4 regions of the Sphingobacterium sp. PCS056 genome follow, and region 1 is predicted to be linked to each of the others. Evidence: riboswitches for the same ligand, from Rfam matches in the RefSeq annotation. Region 1 holds a riboswitch; each other region holds the start of a gene.
The links. A riboswitch is a leader RNA that binds a small molecule or an ion and turns the genes downstream of it on or off. The one in region 1 is predicted to bind thiamine pyrophosphate.

Region 2: linked by a shared signal. The riboswitch ahead of thiM (hydroxyethylthiazole kinase) and the one ahead of pnuC (nicotinamide riboside transporter PnuC) in region 1 are both predicted to bind thiamine pyrophosphate.
Region 3: linked by a shared signal. The riboswitch ahead of thiS (sulfur carrier protein ThiS) and the one ahead of pnuC (nicotinamide riboside transporter PnuC) in region 1 are both predicted to bind thiamine pyrophosphate.
Region 4: linked by a shared signal. The riboswitch ahead of MUB18_RS03340 (TonB-dependent receptor) and the one ahead of pnuC (nicotinamide riboside transporter PnuC) in region 1 are both predicted to bind thiamine pyrophosphate.

The regions. Positions count from the first base shown of each region.
Region 1 is NZ_CP096883.1:4,424,354-4,428,020, reverse strand. Features, by position in the region: gene MUB18_RS18520 (malate:quinone oxidoreductase) at 1-1,411, shown strand, start outside; TPP riboswitch at 1,421-1,566, shown strand; gene pnuC (nicotinamide riboside transporter PnuC) at 1,623-2,255, shown strand; gene MUB18_RS18510 (acyl-CoA dehydrogenase) at 2,236-3,303, shown strand; gene MUB18_RS18505 (DUF6965 family protein) at 3,342-3,545, opposite strand; gene MUB18_RS18500 (GNAT family N-acetyltransferase) at 3,660-3,667, shown strand, end outside.
Region 2 is NZ_CP096883.1:4,759,094-4,762,760, forward strand. Features, by position in the region: gene MUB18_RS19920 (two-component regulator propeller domain-containing protein) at 1-2,053, opposite strand, end outside; TPP riboswitch at 2,200-2,292, shown strand; gene thiM (hydroxyethylthiazole kinase) at 2,353-3,150, shown strand; gene thiE (thiamine phosphate synthase) at 3,147-3,667, shown strand, end outside.
Region 3 is NZ_CP096883.1:4,892,087-4,895,753, forward strand. Features, by position in the region: gene MUB18_RS20440 (regulatory protein RecX) at 1-208, shown strand, start outside; tRNA gene MUB18_RS20445 (tRNA-Gly) at 308-383, shown strand; tRNA gene MUB18_RS20450 (tRNA-Leu) at 398-482, shown strand; gene MUB18_RS21890 (hypothetical protein) at 476-598, opposite strand; gene nudK (GDP-mannose pyrophosphatase NudK) at 1,102-1,680, shown strand; TPP riboswitch at 1,831-1,929, shown strand; gene thiS (sulfur carrier protein ThiS) at 1,994-2,200, shown strand; gene thiC (phosphomethylpyrimidine synthase ThiC) at 2,227-3,667, shown strand, end outside.
Region 4 is NZ_CP096883.1:790,949-794,615, forward strand. Features, by position in the region: gene MUB18_RS03330 (acylphosphatase) at 1-111, opposite strand, end outside; gene MUB18_RS03335 (amidohydrolase family protein) at 146-1,315, opposite strand; TPP riboswitch at 1,958-2,082, shown strand; gene MUB18_RS03340 (TonB-dependent receptor) at 2,145-3,667, shown strand, end outside.

The DNA of each region.
Region 1 (3,667 bases):
TCCAGATATTAAAATAGAGATTTTAGAGCGCTTGGATGTTGTTGCAGCAGAGAGTTCAGATGCATGGAATAATGCAGGAACTGGTCACTCTGCATTATGTGAGTTGAATTATACCCCACAACAAGCGGATGGTACAGTTTCAATTGATAAAGCAATCAGTATTGCGGAACAATTTGAAGTATCTAAACAATTTTGGACTTACTTGGTTGATCAAGGAGTTATCAAAAAACCGGAAAACTTTATTCGATCTGTTCCGCACATGAGTGCTGTTTTCGGTGAAAAAGATATTGATTTCCTTCATAAGAGATTTGATGCTTTATCCGAGAATAACTTGTTCAAGGGCATGGAATATACGGAGGATAAAGCGGTTTTAAATGAATGGATTCCATTAATGATGAAAGGTCGTCCTGACGATGATAAAATCGCTGCGACGAAAATGATATTAGGCACGGATGTAAATTTTGGCGCGTTGACGCGTGATTTGGTTGAACATTTGGATGCTAAAGAAAATATTACCTTGCATCTTACCCAAGAAGTACGTGACATTGATAGAAATGACAATGGTACGTGGGAATTGGAGGTCAAGGATTTAAAAACTGGTGAAAAAAGATCAATCAACGCTAAATTTGTTTTTATAGGTGCTGGTGGACACTCTTTACTATTGCTAGAGAAATCGGGTATTCCTGAATCTAAAGGTTATGGAGGATTTCCTGTTGGTGGTCAGTGGTTACGCTGTGTCAATGAAGATGTCATCAAAGATCATCATGCGAAAGTATATGGTAAAGCCTCTATTGGTGCTCCTCCTATGTCTGTGCCACACCTTGATACACGTTATATAGATGGTAAACAGGCTTTGTTGTTTGGACCATATGCTGGTTTTTCTACTAAATTTTTAAAACAAGGTTCTTATTTTGATTTACCTGCTTCGATCAAGTTATCAAATATTAAACCGATGCTATCTGTAGGACGTGACAATATGGATCTTACAAAATATTTAATATCTGAGGTGATGAAAAGTCCCAAAGATAAATTAGATGCTTTGAAACAGTTTATGCCAACAGCGCAATTAGAGGATTGGAAAATAGAAGTTGCTGGCCAGCGTGTACAAGTGATCAAAAAGGATGCTAAACATGGTGGTGTGCTAGAATTTGGAACGGAGGTTGTCTCTTCTGCAGATGGTTCTATTGCAGCGTTGCTAGGTGCCTCACCAGGTGCCTCTACTTCTGTAGCTATCATGATCAAACTTCTGAAAAGATGTTTTCCAGAACGTGCTAAAGCAGATGAATATCGCAAAAAATTGCGAGAAATGATCCCGACGCACGGACAATCATTAAATGATGATGCAGAGCTTTGTGTAGCGACTAGAAAGCGCACACATACTGCATTAAAGCTTGAGAATTTTAAAGATTAATTTCTTTTAACCATACTTATGGGGTGCTTGCAGTAAATGTACTGGTACAGGCTGAGATTATACCCAAATAACAAGAATTGCTCAATACCCTGAGCAATTCTTGTTATATACCTGATCCAGATAATGCTGGCGTAGGGATATTTAATTTCAAAAATCTTGCATTTATAGCTATTTCATAAGTGTGTATTATTTTATCTTACACATATTTTAAATGCAGTTAAATCAAATTTTATACGATTTTTTACAGCAGATCAAAGCGACATCTTTGCCTGAATGGTTAGCCGTTGGCTTTGGTGTTTTACAAGTTTGGTTCGCTAAATCTAATAAATCTATCAATTATCTTTTTGGTATTTGTGGTATATTAATGTCAATTTACGTTCTGTTTTTCGCGAAATTATATGGTGAAATAGCCTTAAATATGTACTACCTACTGATGAGTATCTATGGTTGGATGTATTGGCAACAAAACCGTACAGATCATCATGTCATCACGCGATCATCAAAAAATGATTGGATCGTAGTATCATTGATTTGTATCATTGGTTTTATTGTATTTTATTTCGGATTATTGCATGCTACAGACTCTGATGTTCCTTTGTGGGATGCGCTTGTGTCCTGTACAGCATGGGCGGGAATGTGGCTACTGGCCAAGCGAAAGATCGAGAATTGGATTTTATTAAATATTAGCAATTTTATGGCAATACCATTGCTGTACCATAAAGATCTGTTCTTGTTTGCGGCTTTAACTTTGTTTTTATTTGTCATGGCTTTCTTTGGTTATTTTAACTGGAAAAGAATCCTCAAAAGTGAATTTATATATGATCATGAATCAAACTCACATTAATCTTATAAAAGACCAGCAACAGCATGCAATTAATTGTAAAGCTATGACTGCAGCACAACTGGATTTAAGTATCTCTGAGAAATGGTTTAAGATATGGGTGCCTAAATGTCTTGGCGGTTTGGAATTTTCTTTGTTAGAAGGAATGCAATTGTTGGAGGAATTGGCTTATCACGATGGTGGTTTAGCTTGGACCATTACTTTGTGCTCGGGAGCTAATTTGTTTGTCGGATTTATCGACCCAAAAATTGGCAAAGAGATCTTTCAGAATTCGCAAGTGTGCCTTGGTGGAAGTGGTCGTGCATCTGGATATGCTGAGCGCGAACAAGGTGGGTATCGGATTAAAGGTCATTGGAAATATGCTACCGGTGCCCCACATCTGACTCATTTTACAGCAAATTGTGTCATCACTGAAAAGGGTATACCGGTATTGGACGAAAATGATCAACAGCTTATATATTCTTTCTTTTTCGATCGTAATGATGTATTGATTCATTACGATTGGGATACGTTTGGCTTGGAATGTACTGCAAGCCATAGCTTCTCGGTCGAAAATCTTTTTGTGAAAGATTCACGTAGTTTTGTGATTAATGAATCGAAAAGTACGTGGCCTCAGCTTTTGTACCAGTATCCTTTTATTCCGCTTGCCGAATTAACATTACTAGTTAATTTTATCGGTATGTACAAGCGCTTTATTGATCTGGTTGAAAGGTATTTTATTGTGAAATCTCAGGATGAAGTATGGTTAAAGGATAAAGGAAAGCTTTATTTTAAACGATTGGATAAGATACAAGATGATTTTAATAAACGAAGAGATGTCATATATCAATTGGCAGAGCAATCTTGGAGCAATCTAGAAAAAGAAATGGACAATGCTATTATTTATAACAGGATTGCCATTGAAAGTCGGAGCTTCGTATCCAGTATTAAAGATCATGTGATGCAATTATTTCCACTTTGTGGTATTGAAGCTGCACAGCGAGAAAAGGAGATGAACATCGTATTTAGAAATATTTTTACAGCTTCACAGCACAGTTTATTGCAGGAATAATATCGAAGCGGTAAATGATATCGCATCGATATTAGCAATTATTGACTTTCAAGTGCTTTTTTTAAATTTATCAGACGATGATACGAAGGACATTTTTCTAATTCTTTATTCCAACGTTCTAAAGCAGCTATATTGGCTTGTAGAAACTTGGGCATATCGAAGATATGCATATCAACTGTTATCTGTATTTCATCCGGTAATGATGCAGAATCAAAATATTCTTTTAGTTCCTCAATTGTCATAGATCAAAGATAAAATTATAATGTGACAGAAAAAATTTAAGATTATTCTTTGTTCATATCAAATCATCTATATTTATAAGCTGATGCAAGTTTTACAACAAGATTTGAAGACTCATGAGAAT
Region 2 (3,667 bases), 330 kb from region 1:
GGTTATTCTGGTCATGATCTAACGTGATTTCATTTCTGTAGCGCAAACCATAACCGTAATTACCGTAGGCCTCATTGTTCACATACATCGCAGTGAGGACAATTTTTTTCGTCTTTTGCTTGAATTCATCAATCACTTTTTCAGGTAACACCGTCAGCTCATTGATTCCGCCCAGAACGACTTCATGTTGAAGTTGGTCAAAATACATCGCCGTTATATCATGGCTGTACTTCAGTAACTCGGGTTTTAAGCTTTTTTTATTTACACTCCACACGCCTCCACTGGTGGAAAGCCAGATCTCATCACCGACCTCTACCATAGCGGTGACTTCTCCTTTGACCACAGGATCGAAAACAAGAAGATCACTACGATCATTTTTGTCTACCCGCCTCAATTCACCATGCTGCCCTATCCACACCGTACCCTCCCGATCTTTCAACATAAACGTTGATTGGTTCAACGATTTACCCTCTTTATCTTTCCATTCTTCCACTTTTCCCGTCACAGGATCAATGCTACTGATACCCATGTTATAAAACAGAGCCAAAATTTTGCCCCGTCCATTGTCAACGATCTGATTGGCAAAATCGGCCAATAATCCATCAGATTGAGTATAATTTTTATTAGCAATAAAAGATCCCGAAGAGGATAGAAGTTTATTTTTATTGACCTTAAATATACCACCCATATAGGTTGCTATCCAAAGATTCCCCTGCTTATCCTCTAAGATATTATAGGCCCATTTTGCATTTCTCATGCCATTTGAATCCACAATATCAAAACTTCTAAACTGTTTGGTCTGGGCATCAAATACGTTGACCCCACCGTCAGAAGCTATCCATAAATGTCCCGCAACATCCTCATAGATATCCCGAATCCGATTATGGGGAAGTTTATATGGAGCAGCATCCATCCGGTACCAGTAACTTTCGAAATCTTTTTGCCCCAATCCTCTGGTCCGAATCAAACCATTGTCGCCACCAAGCCAATACCATCCCGCACGATCTTTGAATACTTTGTAAAATCGATTCCCATCGCTACTATTGGTAAACTGATAAATGGGAAAATTTTTCTCCTTTTGTTGGTTTGACCATAGGGAGATGCCCAAGTCTGTGCCAACCCACATATTGTTGCTACGATCCCGATAGATACTCCAAATAATATTATTGGCTAAGGAATACGGATTTCGGGAATCATGCTTGGTTCTCAAAAGCGTGTGAACACTAGGCTGATATTCAAAGAGACCATCATCTGTTCCGATCAATAACGTTTGGCCATCTTTTGTCGCCATGGATTTGATCGGATGATTTTGCAGTACCGGTGCTTTAGACAGCTTTTCAGTGTTGTTATCATACCTGTACAGGCCATATTCCGTTCCTATAAATGTTATTTTAGCCGAAGTCAAAGAAAAAATAGAATTGACAAATTGATTACTACCCGATTTATAATCTGGTAAAACCAATTTCTTCACCTCTTTACGAGCAGGATGGAGTTGATACAGCCCCTTGTAAGTACCCACTAAAATTTTATCGGATTGAGTGGATAAAGCATAAATGGCTTGTCCATCCAAATCTTGATACCAAGTTTTTCCGTAATTGGTCAGTTTCTTGGTTTTCGTGTCGTAGCCATATAAACCAGAGATGGAACCGATCCATAGTTGATCACCAACTAACAGGAGCGACCTGACATCTGAAGGGCTACCCGTTGGAAATACTTCGTACCGATCTTCCCGATAATTGTATAAAAAAACACCTTTACCTGTCCCCAAAGCAAGATGAGTACCGTCAAGAACAGCAATACTATAAATGAAGGTCTGATAGGGCAATGCAGCTTCAGTCGGAGCATGAAGGGAATAACCATCGTAACTATATAATCCATTATTACTACCCAACCAAAGGATACCCAGACTATCTTGCGCAAAGCAGTGCACTGTACTCGCTTTTGCTCCAAGCCCTATATTTCTAAAAAATTGAAAATCTAACGATTGCCCAAAAACAGAAGGACCGCAAAGCGAAAGGAATAGCAAGAAAAACAAATAAACTGTCCGCATCATAAACAAGGTATTTACAAACATAATTATTTAAAAGTGTAAATACAATGTGGAACTTTATCGGCACACTTTTTAAGAAATGTACTAAAGAGCCTGTGATGATGAGTTTGGGCGCTTATCCATTAATTCATTTTTTTTCAATACTTTTGTATACGCTTTAGGGGTATTCTGTAAAGAATTGAGAGAGTCCCTTTGAACCTGATCCGGCTAACACCGGCGTAGGGAAAAGCAATCAGTCCATCTACTTATCCGGACTGTTGTTATGGATTTTTCCTAAAGCTTTTATTGTTAAAAATATAAGAATGGAAAAAAAACTCTGGCAACACATCATTCAGGTAAGAAATACCTCGCCTCTTATTCACAATATCACGAACTATGTTGTGATGAATAATACCGCCAATGCACTGTTGGCAGTGGGTGCATCACCGATCATGGCACACGCCAAACCTGAGGTCGAAGCAATGGTAACGCTATCGCATGCACTGGTCATCAACATCGGTACGCTGGACGAGTACTGGAGCGAATCCATGTTCATGGCATCTAAAAAAGCAGATTCAATCCAGAAACCTTGGGTTTTAGATCCTGTAGGTGCAGGTGCGACCTCCTACCGCGATACTGTTTTAAATCAACTGTTGCTTTTTAAGCCTACCGTCATCAGAGGGAATGCTTCTGAAATCATTGCTCTTGCAAAAACAGCAGATGTGGTGACAAAAGGGGTAGATAGTACCGTGATCAGTACCGAGGCTATTGAGGCTGCTCGCAATCTACACGCCAAATCAGGCGCAATCATATGTATTTCAGGTGAAACAGATATCATTATCAGCCACAACACATGTATATACCTAAAGAATGGGAATGCGATGATGACCAAGGTGACCGGATTAGGTTGTACTGCATCGGCCCTGATCGCGGCATTTATTGCTGCGGTTGAAAATAAAACGGAAGCTGTTGCTGCTGCAATGAGTTTACTGAGCATAGCAGGAGAATTAGCCGCAAAAGAAAGTGCTGGCCCCGCAAGTCTGCAGACCCATATTCTGGACAAGCTCTATAACATTACCGAACACGAATTTCTTACCCATTTAAAAATCACCCAATCATGAACCTGCACCCCTCATTTCCTTATCCACTTTATTTAGTGATCTCGGAAAAGGACTGCCGAGGACGTGATTTCCTTTATGTAGCTGAACAGGCAATACGTGGAGGTGTGGATATAATTCAACTGCGTGAAAAAGAGATCACGACTAAAGAGTTTATTTATAAAGCCCTGAAATTGAAAGAGATTACCGATAAATATCATATCCCACTGATCATCAATGATCATGCTGAAGTAGCTGAAAAAATAAGTGCTGCTGGAATCCATGTCGGAAATCGGGATATCGCTCCTGCTGTACTGCGACGTGTACATGCTTTTGAAAGCAAAACAATTGGCTATTCCATAGAATATCTCCATCAATTGGATGATGAAAACACCGCTGTAGCAGATTATTTAGGCGTCAGCCCCATATTTAATACGAAAACAAAAACAGATACCGTAACGGAATGGGGCTTGAACGGATTAGCAATGATCCGTTCTCGTACAGATAAGCCCTTAGTTGCAATCGGAAATGTACGATTGGA
Region 3 (3,667 bases), 470 kb from region 1:
AGTTTCAGAACCTTTAATTAAAATTGCATTTTCTAAAATTGATATGGATGAATATGAGGATAAGCTCAACGAGCTGATCGATAAAAAAAAGCTTTTAATAAAAGATAAAGATCCTTATATAATCAAGAATAAGCTATTTCAATATGCTTTATCCCGCGGTTTTGAAAGTGATATTATTTCTTCTGTCCTGAAAGAAAAGGGATTATAAAAAAAACAAAATAAAGCTGGTATGAAAATTTGTTTTTTTAATTATTAGCTCTATATTTGCATCACCAAAACAGAAAACAACTTGTTAGCTGTTAGTAATGCGAAAATAGCTCAGCTGGTAGAGCACAACCTTGCCAAGGTTGGGGTCGCGAGTTCGAATCTCGTTTTTCGCTCCACATTAAGATCACCTGCCTAGGTGGTGGAACTGGTAGACACGCAGGACTTAAAATCCTGTTTCCGTTAAGGAAGTGCGGGTTCGATTCCCGCCCTAGGTACAAGAAAGCTCATCCAAAAGATGAGCTTTCTTGTTTTTAAACAATTGTTCTAAAGCTAATGTAATACACACCTCTGTATTCAGCATCGTTGACCAAAATCCGATTTCTTTTTGCATGTAATGAACTCCATCTGCTAAAAATTAAACTCCTGTTTTTCGTTAAGAATTTATAAATCCGATTCCCATTAATATATCTACAAAGGACAACTTTTTAGGGATTTTTCATTCTAATTTATTAAGCCAGCACACTGCATTCACACTTCGTAATTAATGAACAGCACCTTGTTAATTAGTAACTATATCATAGATATAATTCAGAGCTATTATAGAGGATTTGTATAGGGTTTCTATAGATAAATCTCTATAATACCTGTAGAAAATCACTATAAATTTTGTTGTATATCTGAAGTAATATAGAATCTAACCATCACCCCGTCTGAATCATTATACGCTCTTGCAAACATGATTGACGCTACCTAGAAAAAAATCCTTTAACTTTATTTACACTTCCTTAAGAAATACGGATGCGAGTTTATAAATTTATATACCTTTAGCATCTGATCCCTTATTCAAAAGTTGCACAAATACTAAGAGAAAAAAGAATTAAAAAAACCTTGCCTATGATAGCTAACATCAAGATCACAGAAAGCAAAATTTTATCCGATAATTGGTACATCCTAAGAAAAATAACCTACGAATATTTAAAAAAGGATGGTACAACGATGACCCAAAGTAGAGAGGCTTATGACAGAGGAAACGGCGCAACTATTTTATTGTACAACACAGAGCAGAAAACAGTGATTCTTACCCGACAATTTCGGCTTCCAACATTTATTAATGGAAATGAAACAGGCCTGATGATTGAAGCTTGCGCAGGTTTACTGGATAAAGATAATGCAGAAGATTGTATTAGAAGAGAGACGGAGGAAGAAACAGGCTATAAAATTACAGATGTAAGAAAGATTTTTGAAGCTTATATGTCTCCTGGATCCGTTACAGAAATTCTGCATTTTTTTATAGCCGAATATGCAAAAGAAATGAAAGTCAGTGAAGGTGGAGGACTGGACCATGAAGAAGAAAATATTGAGGTATTAGAATTGTATATCTCCGAAGCTATGCGGATGGTAGCGAGCGGTGAGGTCAAAGATGCTAAAACAATTATGTTGCTGCAATATATTAAATTACACGGTATTTTATAATTGCAAATAGCAATTTGTATTCCTTCTCCTTACTATAGCTGATTATATATGCCAATAACAAGAGCGGGTATATTGTTGTGTCACAAAACAATGGATAGACAAAAATAAATCTACCTCTTTTCTTTTATTCATATTTTTTTTCTAGTTTAGTGGAAACTTTAGGGGTGTCTGCAAGATTTGCAGGCTGAGATTTTACCCTTAGAACCTGATCCGGGTCATACTGGCGTAGGGAAAAGTAAGATGTCTTCATTGTGCATATACCTGCATAACTGTGGCCATTCCTAAAGTTTTTTATTTAAAAATTTTTAAAGGAATGGAACTTACGATCAATCACCAATCACGTTTTTTTGAACAGCCTCCCTCCTCTTTGGAAGGTTTGATGCTTTTGGAATTTCCAGAAAAAAGTAAAGGCATTGCTGTTGCCATTAATAACCAAGTCATACCCAAAACGGCTTGGGCAACAACCCCATTACGCCATCAAGATTCAATTCTCGTCATTTCTGCTACGCAAGGCGGATAATTCATTTACACCTATAATACACCATTATGTTAGAACAAACCATTACCCAAACCCCTTTCCCAAATTCGAAAAAAGTCTACATCCCTGGAAAACTCTTTCCAATTCAGGTAGCTATGCGTGAAATTACACTCAGTGCAACTAAATTGAGCAAAGGTGGTGTAGAAATCAATCCTCCTGTTACCATTTATGATACATCAGGTCCATATACCGATGATGATGCAAAGATCGATATCCGTAAGGGGCTACCTCGCACTCGAGAAAGTTGGATATTGGATAGACAAGATGTTGAAATTTTACCCCAGATCAGTTCGGATTATGGTCAAGAACGATTGGCAGATACGGATCTGGATGAACTTCGTTTTGAATACAGCCATAAACCTAAAAAAGCTTTAGCAGGTCATAACGTTAGTCAATTACATTATGCTAGAAAAGGGATCATCACTCCAGAAATGGAGTATGTGGCTATTCGTGAAAACCAACGTATCGAGCAAATAGAAGCGGCGACAATGGGTATGGAACATCAACATGCGGGACATAGTTTTGGTGCTCGAACACCCAAGAAACTGATCACAGCGGAATTTGTACGTGAAGAAATCGCAGCAGGTAGAGCCATCATCCCGAATAATATCAATCACCCAGAAAGTGAACCGATGATTATCGGACGTAATTTTTTAGTGAAAATAAATGCCAATATTGGCAATAGTGCAGTGACGTCCAGTATTGAAGAAGAGGTAGACAAAGCGGTATGGGCATGTCGCTGGGGTGCAGATACGATAATGGATCTTTCAACGGGTAAAAATATCCATGAAACACGTGAATGGATCATCCGTAATTCGCCCGTTCCAATCGGCACAGTACCGATATATCAAGCTTTGGAAAAAGTAAAAGGTGTAGCAGAAGATCTGACTTGGGAGATATTTAGAGACACCTTAATTGAACAAGCGGAACAGGGTGTTTCCTATTTCACGATTCATGCAGGAGTATTGTTGAGATATATTCATCTGACAGCAAAACGCGTAACGGGAATTGTATCTCGTGGTGGATCGATCATGGCAAAATGGTGTTTATTTCATCATAAGGAAAACTTTTTATATACGCACTTTGAAGATATCTGTCAGATTATGAAGCAATACGATGTGGCCTTTTCGCTAGGTGATGGTCTACGCCCTGGCTCTATTGCCGATGCGAACGATGCTGCACAGTTTGCTGAATTAGAGACTTTAGGTGAATTAACTAAAATTGCATGGAAGCATGATGTACAGGTTATGATTGAAGGGCCTGGTCATGTACCGATGCACATGATCAAGGAAAACATGGACAAACAGCTTGCAGTCTGTGATGAAGCACCTTTTTATACGTTGGGTCCATTGACAACAGATATTGCTCCGGGTTATGATCACATTACATCTGCAATTGGCGCGGCTATGATCGGATGGTTTGGATGTGCCATGCTTTGCTACGTTACTC
Region 4 (3,667 bases), 1.6 Mb from region 1:
TAAGTTTCTTACAAAACCCTTTATGCCCAATTGATCCGCAACAGCTTTAGTTGACAATCTAAAATAAACCCCCTGTACCTTTCCTTTAATAGAAATATTTACATGTTTCATATTAACAAAAGTACAGAAGATTTTGAGTAATTTACTATACTAATCGCTGTACAGTAACTTTATCTGTAAGTCTAAAGTGTTCCATATTCTTCAACAGAACAAGTCCTGGTTTTTTACCAACCTCAATAGATCCAAATTCGCGATCGATATTTAAAGCCTGCGCTCCATTAATAGTTGCCCACTGAATAGATTGTTGAAAATCCAGATTATCAAAATGTTTGTGCAACACCTTCAATTCATCTAGAATCGATAAAGTATCATTGGAAGCTAAACTATCTGTACCAATTACTATTTTTTGGTTATCATTTACAAAGTTTAGAACTTTTGGCAATTGATCTTCAATATAAAGATTAGCTTTTGGACATAAACACCATACGATATCACGACCCATCCGATCAACAAAATCTAGATCTTTTAAAGAGGTAAAAGTATTGTGCACAAGAATCAATTTATTCGGATGAGGCAAATACGGTAGATAAGATTGAATCGAATTTCTCGCTTGAGCCTTAAACAAGTCAGGATTTTTGCCAATAGTCTTAAAAAAATCGATAAAACCACCCGTTTTATACCGGAATAACTTATTCTCATCATCACTCTCTTGATTGTGAATACTTATAATATTTACATCAGAAACTGCCTTCTTAAATTTTTTAAGAAGAATTTTTGAACATGAATAAGGTGCGTGCGGCGTCAAAGAAGAGTGAGCAGGATCAAATTCATGAATCAGATCTTTCGCTTCTTGCAATTTGCCATCTGCTTCTTCAGGCTCTACACCAAAAATTTCGACAAACGTGTGGTAAAGAATTTTACTCGATTCTTTGATTTTAGAAGTGTTATCCGAATTAACGTGATCCCCAACCGCTACAATTCCATTATTATACATCTCTGCGTCAGCCTCGGCCATAGCCTTATCAATAACTTTCAAAGATGCGCTTCTGCTTGTCATTACTGCAGAGAGAAAAGCTGGTAATCCAGTTTTTTGCGGAATCGTACCCTTCATGTGAGACAATTCTAAATGACAATGCGCATTAATAAATCCAGGAACAATTACTCCTTCAAATTTTTCAATGTGCTGGTCCTTCAATTCAGCTGCTTTACTTTCATAAATTGCTAAAATTTCACCTTCATCATTTACTTTTACCACACCATCTTTGATCGGCAAAGATGTAATTGGTAAAATATAGTTAGCGCTAAAATATTTCATTATCATAAAAACTTAAAAAATCACTTCTGCACTACAGGTTAATGCAAAGTAACTGTGGATACTAACGTTAAAATTCGTGCCAAAATATACTAAATATAATTCTGCGATTCAAAATCAAACCATCATAATATAGCATAAAAATTTACACATGATAAAATTTATAAAAACCTTTTAGCTACATTATGCTATAAAAATTTTAAATAAATTTCAAGTTTAATTAAAATCAATTTATTGCTAAATAATAACCGCAAAGAGCTAAATTATTAAATTTTAGCATATTAGTTCAAGGTAATAAATAAGTTTAATTTCAGCCAATTTATTATCAAAAAATTACATTTTTGGATGACTTTTAAAAAATTTGTAGCTATTTACTGACGTGATGTCAGCGTTTATCGATCAAAATCCAAAATTTACTTATTCAATGGGATTTTGAACGCACAATATGCTAATCCATTTTTTACCATTACCCACCTCATCTGAATAACTATCGAGTACAGAGATCGAACTCCTATTCATTAAGCAAACTTGCCTAATAAATTAATTACAATTTTACTAAAAGATGAAACTGTCTCCTGAAGTATCAACTTAATATAAAGCAATTACATATAATATTTTTAGTCCTAGAAATATTTAATAACTTCGCAACATCAATAGGGGTGCCTTGTTCCAAGAACACGAATAAAGGCTGAGAATATACCCAACAATACCATGTGTATTGTGCACCTGATCCAGATAATGCTGGCGGAGGGAAAAGGTTAGTTAAATATCAATAAAAACTGTTGTAACCCCTTGCAAGAGTTTGTTTAACTCAAAATTCAATTAAAAAATCATGGTTAAAAATTTAATCAGCACAGTAGTATTAGTAGGAATTACACTTTCTGTATCTGCGCAACACCAATTGTCAATCAAAGTAATCGACACTTCAACAAAAAAATCATTGCAGGGTGCTAGCATTATTTTATCAGATCGTGTCAGTAAACATTCGAAATCTGACCAAAACGGCATCGCTAAATTTTCTGATCTATCAACAGGAAAATATGAATTAATGGTTTCCTATTTAGGTTACGGCACAGAAAAAAAGCAAATTAACCTACTAGACAATCAGTCTTTTGAAATTTATCTCGAACCATCCAGAATAAAAACAGAAGAAGTTATTGTCCAAGCCACCCGCGCAAAAAACAATTCCTCCACAACTTATAAAAATCTAAGCAAAGAAGATATCGCAAAAAATAATTTTGGACAAGATATCCCTTATTTGCTCGATCAAACACCTTCTGTCGTAATCGGATCCGATGCAGGTGCCGGCATCGGATATACAAGTATGAAAATAAGAGGCTCTGATAATGCCCGTATCAATGTCACCTTAAATGGAATACCCTTAAATGATGCTGAAAGTATGGGGTCATTCTTCGTCAACCTTCCAGATTTTGCTTCTTCGACAGAGAGTATTCAGATTCAACGAGGTATCGGCACATCCACAAATGGCGCTGGGTCATTTGGAGCATCATTAAATATCCAATCCAATACATTGGAAAAAGATGCCTATGTGGAATTAAATAACTCTTATGGTTCATATAATTCTTGGAAAAACACGTTAAAAATTGGTTCAGGCCTATTAAACAATAAATTTGCATTTAACGTACGCCTTTCTCGTATTCTAAGCGATGGTTATATTGATCGTGCATCTGCTGATCTCAAATCATTTTATGTAGATGGAGGTTATTACAGTGACAAACAAATTTTAAAAGCGATTGTATTCTCAGGAAAGGAAAAAACTTATCAATCTTGGTACGGCACACCAGAACCAAGATTGAATAATGATATAGCCGGAATGCAAGACTACGCCATCAATGATGGTTATACAGAAGCCGAAACACAGAACCTATTAAATTCAGGCCGTACCTATAACAAATACTTATATAAAAATCAAACTGACAATTATACCCAGACACATCATCAGTTACACTACAGCAATTTTATCAATGATAAACTAACCTTCAATGCAGCCCTACATTACACGAGAGGAGCAGGTTATTATGAAGAGTACAGACCTGAAGATGCTTTTTCAAAATACAATCTGCCGCCAGTCATCATCGGAACAGATACCATCACCAAAACAGACTTAGTCAGAAGGCGATGGTTAGATAACCATTTTTATGGAGCTACCTATTCCTTCAATTACAATCCCTCCCAATCTATTAAATTAACATGGGGTGGAGCTGTAAATCAATATAAAGGAGATCATTACGGAGAAGTAATCTGGGCAAAATATGCATCTACTAGCAACTTGGGCGACAAATATTATTTAAATGATGCAACAAAAAATGATATTAGTACATTTCTAAAAGCAGA